DNA from 3 places in the Rhizobium sp. A22-96 genome. Region 1 is predicted to be linked to each of the others. Evidence: riboswitches for the same ligand, from Rfam matches in the RefSeq annotation. Region 1 holds a riboswitch; each other region holds the start of a gene.
The links. A riboswitch is a leader RNA that binds a small molecule or an ion and turns the genes downstream of it on or off. The one in region 1 is predicted to bind thiamine pyrophosphate.
Positions count from the first base shown of each region.

Region 2: another riboswitch for thiamine pyrophosphate. It lies ahead of thiC (phosphomethylpyrimidine synthase ThiC); the one in region 1 lies ahead of thiM (hydroxyethylthiazole kinase).
Region 3: another riboswitch for thiamine pyrophosphate. It lies ahead of thiB (thiamine ABC transporter substrate binding subunit); the one in region 1 lies ahead of thiM (hydroxyethylthiazole kinase).

Region 1 covers NZ_JBNWDQ010000001.1:331,970-335,242, forward strand. The annotation lists gene yghU (glutathione-dependent disulfide-bond oxidoreductase) at 1-432, opposite strand, end outside; gene ACQZ6F_RS01465 (DUF1127 domain-containing protein) at 930-1,076, opposite strand; TPP riboswitch at 1,311-1,407, shown strand; gene thiM (hydroxyethylthiazole kinase) at 1,454-2,257, shown strand; gene thiE (thiamine phosphate synthase) at 2,254-2,889, shown strand; gene thiD (bifunctional hydroxymethylpyrimidine kinase/phosphomethylpyrimidine kinase) at 2,886-3,273, shown strand, end outside.
Region 2 covers NZ_JBNWDQ010000001.1:826,055-829,327, forward strand. The annotation lists gene ACQZ6F_RS03735 (hypothetical protein) at 326-1,069, shown strand; TPP riboswitch at 1,223-1,354, shown strand; gene thiC (phosphomethylpyrimidine synthase ThiC) at 1,447-3,273, shown strand.
Region 3 covers NZ_JBNWDQ010000004.1:262,154-265,426, forward strand. The annotation lists gene thiP (thiamine/thiamine pyrophosphate ABC transporter permease ThiP) at 1-625, opposite strand, end outside; gene thiB (thiamine ABC transporter substrate binding subunit) at 636-1,664, opposite strand; TPP riboswitch at 1,714-1,830, opposite strand; gene ACQZ6F_RS19565 (MDR family MFS transporter) at 1,901-3,273, opposite strand, start outside.

The sequences.
Region 1 (3,273 bases):
GCATTCGGCGCGCGCCGGCTGCTCGGTCGGCAGGAAGGCGCCGAACTTTTCGGCGAGATAGGTCAGGATCGATCCCGATTCGAACACACGGATCGGCTTGGGGCCGCTGCGATCCAGCAAGGCCGGGATCTTGGAGTTGGGATTGACGTCGACAAAGCCGCTGCCGAACTGGTCGCCATCGCCGATCTTGATCAGCCAGGCGTCATACTCCGCGCCGCTATGGCCAAGCGCCAGCAGTTCTTCAAGCATGATGGTGACCTTCACACCATTTGGCGTGCCCAGCGAATAAAGCTGCAGGGGATGGCGTCCCACAGGCAGTTCCTTTTCATGGGTAGGCCCGGCGATCGGCCGGTTGATATTGGCGAACTGGCCGCCATTCGCCTTGTTCCAGGTCCAGACTTTAGGGGGCGTGTATTCGGCAGAACCGGTCATGGGCATCCTCTCATTTTCAGTGAATCAGATTGGGCGTGATCATCGATGTAGCGCGCTACGTCAGTCGCACATAGTAGCGGCAATTCATTTTTGCGAGAGGAGCGCGAGCCGCTTTTGGGATGGTGCCGGATAAAACGAAAAAAGCCTGCCGCGGGAGGAGGTGCGGCAGGCTTTCGGCAATAATGAACAGCGCGCGGGAGGAGGAGTGGCGCTGTTCGCGCAGACGACCCTTGGGAGGAGGAGTAGGGCGTCTGCAGAGCGAAGGGATGCGGGAGGAGGTGCATCGCTTCGATGAGTAGAAGATACCAGTCTTTTGCTCAGTTCATAGGCATTTCTTTGCAGGGCAGTTATGCGCTATGCGAAAAGCTTAAGGCTGGGGTCGTGCATTTTTTCGGCAGACGGCGCAGCGCGCGGCTGCCTTGCGGACAAAACAAAAGCGCCTGCTCGGGAGGAAGCAGGCGCCAGGAAATACGGCTCTAAATTCAGTCGTCGGACTATTAGCCGGCAATGGCTGCGCGGGCGACATTGCGGATTTCGCCGCGATCGATACCGAGGTCATGCAGTTCGCGCGTGGACATGCGACCCAGTTCGGCAACCGTCTGACGATACTTGCGCCAGTTATTGAAAGAGCGTGCTACGTTCATGATGATCCCCTTTCCTTGGGTATTCGAAGCTGAGCTGCCGTGCTTGGCGCTTCGTTCGCTTCGATGACAAACATATAGTGCAAACCCCTGCCCTTTTGCAGCGCCAAGGTGGCACTGCACCCATGCAACTGATGCATGGATTGCCGGAGGGTTTGGGCGTGCGATCGAGACGCCGCCTGCCCTGGTTTGCGATTTGCTGATGACAGGGCCGCCTTTGTCTGCGAAAACAAGCGGATTGAGAGACAGGGGCGTCCGCTGTTCAGCGGGCTGAGAAGCACCCTTTGAACCTGAACCAGATCATGCTGGCGGAGGGAGTCGCTCGGGGCTTTGCAGTTTCCTATGCCGCCCCTCGCGTCTCGCCCGCCTGAAAGGGCGATATGCAAGACCATACCAATCCCGCCACTCTGCTCGGCGCCATGCGGGCGAACCCGCCGCTGGTGCAATGCATCACCAATTTCGTGGCAATGAACATCGCCGCCAATGTGATGCTCGCGGCCGGCGCGTCGCCTGCCATGGTTCACGCAGAGGAAGAGGCGGCCGAATTTGCCGCAATTTCCGGTGCGCTGACCATCAACATCGGTACCTTGTCGGCGGGATGGCTCGCCGGCATGCTTTCAGCCGCGCAATCGGCGGGAAAGGTCGGCAAGCCATGGGTCCTCGATCCGGTCGCGCACTACGCAACCTCGTTCCGGCGCAAGGCGGTTGCGCAATTACTGGAGCTGCAGCCGACGATCATCCGTGGCAATGCCTCGGAAATCATCGCGCTTGCCGGTGGCGCCAGCCGCGGCCAAGGCGTCGATAGCCGCGATCCCGTTGAACTGGCCGAGGATGCGGCAAGACAACTCGCTCAAACGCACGGCTGCGTGGTTGCCGTAACCGGCGTCACCGATTTCGTCACTGACGGGCAGAAGGCGCGGCGCGTAGAAGGCGGATCGCCACTCATGCCGCAGGTCACCGCACTCGGCTGCTCGCTGACCTGCCTTGTCGGGGCTTTCGCGGCGGCCACGCCCGACAATCCTTTCGACGCAACGGTGGCGGCGCTTGCCGTCTTTGCGGTTGCCGGAGAGCAGGCAGGAGCGGCGGCCGATGGCGCCGGCTCCTTCTCCTGGCGCTTCCTCGATGCGCTGACCGCCCTTGATGTGGAAACGCTTTCTGCCAAAGCCAGGATTTTGACGGCATGAAGAACTTCGATCTCTCACTCTATCTGGTTCTCGACCCCGTACTCTGCGCCGATATCGGCATGGTCGAAACTGCGCGTGCCGCAGTCGCTGGCGGCGCGACCATCGTGCAATTACGCGACAAGCATGCTTCGACCGCAGCCATGATCGAGACCGGCCTTGCCCTCAAGCAAGCGCTGGCCGGCAGCAATGCTCTTCTTATTGTCAACGACGATGTCGAGGCTGCCATCGCCATTGGTGCCGATGGCCTGCATATCGGCCAGGAAGATCTGGATGCCAGCGAGGCCCGCCGCCGGGTCGGGCCGGAGATGATTCTCGGCCTCTCGGTGGAGACGGAAGCTCTCGCCTCGGCCATCGATGCTGATGTCGTCGACTATGTCGGTGTCGGCCCCGTCTTTGCGACACCGACCAAACCCGACCACAAGCACCCAATCGGCTTTGACGGCCTTGCCCGCATCATCCAGCTTTGCCCGGTTCCCACGGTCGCCATCGGCGGGCTGAAAGCTGAGCACGTTGCTGCTGCCCTTGCGGCCGGTGCAGACGGACTAGCCGTCGTCTCGGCGATCTGCGGCAAACCCGACCCCGAGGCCGCAACAGTCCTTATTGCTCAAGCCATCAAGGAAGCGCGCAGATGATCCGCAACGTCCTCTCCATCGCCGGCTCCGACCCCTCCGGCGGAGCGGGTATTCAGGCCGATCTGAAGGCCTTCTCGGCGCGCGGCGTCTACGGCATGGCCGTTCTCACAGCATTGACGGCCCAGAACACGCAGGGCGTTACCGGCGTCCATCCCGTGCCGCCGCAATTCGTTGCTGATCAGATCGCCGCGATCTTCGCCGACATACGCGTCGATGCCGTCAAGATCGGCATGATCGCCAATGCGGCGATCGCGGAGGCTGTCGCCGATAGTCTGGCGCGGCATCGCGACGTTCCCATCGTCCTCGACCCGGTGATGATCGCCAAGGGCGGTGCGGCCCTTCTTGCTGCAGACGCCGTCGATGTGCTGACCCGTCGGCTGTTGC
Region 2 (3,273 bases), 490 kb from region 1:
TCTTGATCTCTGTTGCCTAAATGCAACTGCCCTCAATAGGGCACAGGAGTTTCGCCCGCTGACGGCAGAAACGCGTCGATTCATGCCTTTAAGGAGCGAGATAGCGGCTCCGGCTGATGGCCTTGCCGTCAAAACCGGGTCTGCGCCTTCAAATTCCATGGGCCACTGACAGCCATTGGCATTGGAGCCGACGCCGGCCGACAATCTCTCTCCAGCAACATCCAGCAAACTTTCAGAAACAAAATTCAACAATTCGGTACACACAGAAATAGTGAATCTCCCTAGATTCTGGCGAATCGCACTTCCGGAAAGGAACCAACTGCGAATGACCGAGAATCGGCTGATCTTCATTGCGACTCCCTGTTTCGGCGGTCTCGTCACCAAGGATTATATGCAATCCATCTTCTCGCTCATGCAGCGAGGCGCTCAGGCAGGCATTCAGCTGACACTCGCCCTGCTCGGCAATGACGCGCTGATCACCCGCAGCCGCAACACGCTGGTGTCATCCTTCCTCAACGATACTGCGGCGACTCATCTGCTCTTCGTCGATGCGGACATCAGTTTCGAGCCCGATCAGGTCATGCGCCTGCTGGATGCCGACAAGGACGTCGTTGCCGCCATGTATCCGATCAAGGATTACGATTGGGAGACCGCCGCCCGCATCAATTCGCAGGATGGCTCGTCGCTTGCTGCAGCCGCTCTTCACTATGTCGGCACGCCCCTGGTGGGACAAAATGCGGAACGCGACGGCGATTTCGTCAGCGCCGTCTATGCCGGCACCGGCATGCTTCTCATCAAACGCGCGGTCCTGGAGCAGATGAGCGAATCCTACCCAGGGTTGCGCTACAATGCCATCCATGCCTATCCGAGCACCAAGGCTTCGCCGGGTACGCAATATGCGCTGTTCGAATGCATGATCGAGGAAGAAACCGGCCTTTATCTCAGCGAGGATTTCGCCTTCTGCCGCCGCTGGCGCGCCTTGGGTGGCAAGATCTGGCTCGATACGGCCAGCAAGCTGAACCATACCGGCCCTCATCGCTTCGTCGGCAATACCGCACCCCGCTACTGATCCGGCGCGAGATTACAACCACTCTCGGCTTTGTGCCTGCCGTGTAGCTGAAAAGCCGCTGCGCGCACTCTTGAGTTGTGGGTGGCGAAAGAGGTCGTAAGAACGACAATGGCTGCGGGGTTGACAGCAGCCGAAGAGAGAGCATAGCCTTTCGACATTCACCAGGGGGGTCCCGGCAAGGGGCTGAGATACTGCTGGACAATACGACTCTGTCGATTGTGGCGCAGTGACCCGTTGAACCTGATCCAGTTCATACTGGCGTAGGGACGGTGCAAGCGCTCGATGGCTTCGGATTCACGCGTGGAATCCATGCCGGCGTCTTTTCATCATTCCGGCTGATTGACTGGGTCTCCAACAACCACTTGGAGCCTCAAACCATGACCATTGCCGCAAAAAACCTCACCCCCACCGTTACCACCGGGCCGCTGCCGGCATCGCGGAAAATCTACATTCCGGGGGAGATCCACACCGATATCCGCGTCCCGATGCGCGAGATCAGCGTTCATCCAACCGCGGGCGAGCCGCCTGTCGTCGTCTATGATTCCTCCGGCCCCTATACGATCGAAGGCGCAGATATCCTTATCGAGCAAGGCCTCGCGCAGCTGCGGCGCGACTGGGTGCTCGCCCGCGGCGATGTCGAAGCCTATGAGGGTCGCCACATCCGCCCCGAAGACAATGGCTTCGTCAGCGCCGATCGGCTGACGCCGGAATTTCCCGCCAAACGCCAGCCATTGCGTGCCACGGGTGGCAAGGCCGTCACGCAGCTGGCCTATGCACGGGCCGGCATTATCACGCCGGAGATGGAATTCATCGCTATTCGCGAAAATCTCGGCCGCAAGGCAAAGGCCGAAGCCCTGATTCGCGACGGTGAGAGCTTCGGTGCCCATATTCCAGACCATGTGACGCCGGAATTCGTCCGCCAGGAAGTCGCTGCCGGTCGGTCGATCATCCCTGCCAACATCAACCACCCCGAGGCCGAACCGATGATCATCGGTCGGAACTTTCTGGTGAAGATCAACGCCAATATCGGCAATTCCGCCGTCACGTCGTCGATGGCGGAAGAGGTCGAGAAGATGGTCTGGGCCGCCCGCTGGGGCGCCGATACCGTCATGGACCTCTCAACCGGCCGCAACATCCACAACATCCGCGAATGGATCATCCGCAATTCGCCGCTGCCGATCGGCACCGTGCCGCTCTATCAGGCGCTGGAAAAGGTCAGCGGCATTGCCGAAGACCTGACCTGGGAGGTCTATCGCGACACGTTGATCGAACAGGCCGAACAGGGCGTCGATTATTTCACCATCCATGCCGGCGTGCGGCTGCATTACATCCCGCTAACGGTCAATCGTGTCACCGGCATCGTCTCGCGCGGCGGCTCGATCATGGCCAAGTGGTGTCTCCATCACCACCGCGAGAGCTTCCTTTACGAGCATTTCGAGGAGATCTGCGACATCTGCCGCGCCTACGACGTCTCCTTCTCGCTTGGCGACGGCCTTCGTCCCGGCTCGATCGCTGATGCCAACGACGCCGCGCAATTCGCCGAGCTGGAAACCCTCGGCGAATTGACCAAGATCGCCTGGGCCAAAGATTGCCAGGTGATGATCGAAGGCCCCGGCCATGTGCCGATGCACAAGATCAAGGAAAACATGGACAAGCAGCTGAAGGTCTGCGGCGAGGCACCCTTCTATACGCTCGGGCCGCTGACGACCGATATCGCGCCGGGTTACGATCACATCACCTCCGGCATAGGCGCTGCGATGATCGGCTGGTTCGGCACGGCGATGCTCTGCTATGTCACGCCGAAGGAACATCTCGGCCTGCCCGATCGCAATGACGTCAAGACCGGCGTTATCACCTACAAGATCGCCGCCCATGCCGCCGATCTTGCCAAGGGACATCCGGCCGCCCAGCTCCGTGACGATGCCCTGTCGCGGGCGCGATTCGAATTCCGCTGGGAAGATCAGTTCAACCTCTCGCTCGATCCCGATACGGCCCGTAGCTTCCATGACGAAACCTTGCCGAAGGAAGCGCACAAGGTCGCGCATTTCTGCTCGATGTGCGGTCCGAAATTCTGCTCGATGCGGATTTCGCACGACATTCGCGCCGAGGCCCAGAAGGAGGGCTTGGACGCGATGGCGGCAAAATATCGCGAGGGCGGGGATCTCTATATGCCCATCGAAAACCTTGCTCATCCGGCCGAGTGA
Region 3 (3,273 bases), on a different contig from region 1:
TGGTGGCGCAGAGCATGAAGATCAGGCCGGCGATGCCGGGGATGAGACCGCGCAGGACCGGCCATTCGATGAAGCGGAAGATCGATGCCGGCCGCATGCCGAGCCCACCGCCCACGAGCCAGTATTCCGCCGGAACGCGCTCCAGCCCGGCCAGCATCAGCCGGCAGGCGAGCGGCATATTGAAGAAGACATGCGCCAGCAGGATGCCGGCAAGGCCGTAAATGCTGACAGGCTGCGACAGGCCGAGGGCTGACAGCGTCTGATTGAGCAATCCTTGGCGTCCCCATATGCCGAGCAGGCCGAGTGCACCGATCAGGACGGGCAGGCCCATAGGCACGGCCATCAGCCGGATCAGCCACAGCCGGCCCGGAAAGCGCGGTTGGCGCGCCAGGGCGCGGGCGACGGGGATGGCAAGGAGAATGGAGAGCAACGTCGATAAGGCCGCTTGCAGCAGGGTGAAGCGAAGCACCCGCAGCAGATAGGGATCGGTAAGCGTGGTGTCGCCGCCGGACTCGATACCGGCGGCAAGAAGGATGACGACGGCGATCGCGACGAAAAGGGCGATGCCGGCGAGGCTGAATGCCCCGCCGGAAATGGCGCGTTTTCTTTCGGATGCGGTCAGCATGGGTGAGAGATCAGTTGGTGCTGGTGGCGGTCAACCACTCGTCGATCCAGGCCTTGCGGTTCTTCTCGACGACGTCCGGGCTCATCAGGAAGGTCTTCGTCGGCACCACCAGCTTGCCGAAGGCGTCCGGCAGCGGCGTGGAGGTGGCGGCGGCCGGCATCATCCAGTTGCTGGTGGGGATGATGTCCTGGAAGCCTGTGGAGACCATGAACTTCAGGAAGTCGCGGGCGAGGTCCTTGTTCGGAGACGCCTTGACGAGGCCGGCGACTTCGATCTGGATGTAATGTCCCTCGGAGAAGGCGGCCGCCTGATAGCGTTCCGTCTTGTCCTCGATCATGTGATAGGCCGGCGAGGTCGTGTAGGACAGCACCATCGGCGCTTCGCCTTTGGTGAAGAGGTCATAGGCTTCCGACCAGCCGGGCGTGACGGTTAGGATACGGCCCTTGAGCTTGGTCCATGCGTCGGCTGATTTATCACCGTAGATCGATTTGACCCAGAGCAGCAGGCCGAGGCCCGGCGTCGAGGTGCGCGGATCTTCGATGACGATCTTCTGCGAGGGGTCGCCCTCGACGAGATCCTTCATGCTCTTCGGCGGGTTCTTGACGGTCTGGGTGTCGTAGATGACGGCGAAATGGCCGTAATCATAGGGCACGAAGACATCATCCTTGAAATCGCCGGGAACCTTGAGGGCCGATGTATCGACGCCGCTGGTGTCGAAAAGGCCAGTATCCTTGGCTTCGTCGACCAGGTTGGTGTCGAGGCCAAGAACCACATCGGCCTTGGTGCCGGCGCCTTCGAGCTTCAGGCGGGAGAGCAGCGCCACGCCATCGGTGACGCTGACGTAATTGACGGTGCAGCCGCATGTCTTTTCGAAAGCGGCCTTGACCTTGGGGCCCGGACCCCAATCGGCGGTGAAGCTTTCATAGGTGTAGATGGTCAGCGTCTTGTCGGCCGCTGCGGCGGGCTGCGTGGAAAGAAATGTTGCGCCGGCGGCAAGGGCCAGGCCGGTGAGCAGTGACAATAGTGAACGGTCGAGCATCAGAGCGCCTCCTTTTGGTTTCGTCGTCAAGGGGAAAAGGGCGCTATGATTTCGTCACGCGTCTAATCCCTCCGCCGGTGTTAGCCGGATCAGGTTCCGCGGGTTGGCTGGTGAAAGCCTCTCAGCCAGATGTCCGAAAGGACATAAGGCACCCCGTTAGAGCGTCGGCAGATTTAGCCTTGTGACGAAGGGATGACAAGGGGAATGATTCCCCTGTCGATTGCAGGCTGCGCGATCTATTCGGCAGCTTCGGCGCTAACCGTGCTTTCGAATTTCTTTGTCGTGCCGGGCAGTTGCACGTTTTTCAATGTCAGCGATGTCAGAAGACCGAGCAGGCAAATGCCGGCGGCCGTCATGAACAGCGGGCTGAAGGCGCCTGCATAGGCATTGGCGACGGCCTCGCGCGTGGCTTCCGGCAAGGCGGCCATCATCTTCGGCGTCAGTTCCTCGATGTCGGAAACACCTGCGATCGAGACACCGACACTACCGAGCTTGGCCGCGATGATGGCGCCGTAGATGGAGATGGCGATCGAGGCGCCGCCCATGCGCGACAGCGTGACGGCGCCGGTGGCGGCGCCGATGTCGCGGGCACCCGCAGCGTTCTGTACCCCGATGACGGGCACCTGCTGCGCAAGGCCGATGCCGATGCCGTGCAGCAGCATCAGGCCGCCGATGAGGGCGATGGGGGTGCCGGCATGGACGAAGGCCAGCGAAGCGAATGCAATGGTGCTGCAGGCGGCGCTGGCAACCGCGAAGGGCTTGTAGCGACCCCTTGCCGCGATCAACCGGCCGGCGGAAAGCGAGCCGCAGACGAGGCCGCCGGTCAGGAGGATGAACAGCAGGCCGGCCATCGAAGGCGACAGGCCCGTTGTCGTCTGCAGGAACAGTGCGAAATAGTTGACCATGCCGATGGCAACCGCACCGCTGGTGATCGAGATGATCAGAAGCAGACCGAATGTCGGATTGCGGAAGAGAGTCATCGGAACGATGGGCTCAGGCGCGCGGCGTTCGATGAAGACCCAGGTAATCGCGCAGATAACACCGAAGGCGATGATTCCGAGACATTGCGGCGACAGCAGCGATCCGAAGAGTTCGGTGCCGTCTGCGGCCAGCACGATGCTTGTGGTCGTCAGCGCAAGGACCAGCGCGCCGGCATAATCGATCTTTGGCCGGCGGCTCGGCTTGCGATAGGGCAGCATGGTGGCGAGACCAGCCAGCACGACGAAGCCGATCGGGACGTTGACGAGAAAGATCGAGCGCCAGCCGAACAGATCGCTCATCGTGCCGCCGAGAACGGGGCCGATGGCACCCGACGCCATCAGCACGAGGCTTGAATAGCTCTGATAGCGGGCGCGTTCGCGCGGTTCGAACAGGTCGGCATTGACGGCGAAGATCGACACCATGATGCCGCCGCCGCCGAAGCCCTGCAACACACGGGCGGCGATCAACGTGTTCATCGACACGGCAAGGCCACAGACGGCGGAGCCCACGGTGAAGATCGCAATCGCCGTCATCATCACATATTTGCGGCCGAAGAGGTCGCCGAGCTTGCCATAGACAGGCATGACGGCCGAAAGCGAGAGAAGATAGGCCGAGCCGATCCAGCCGA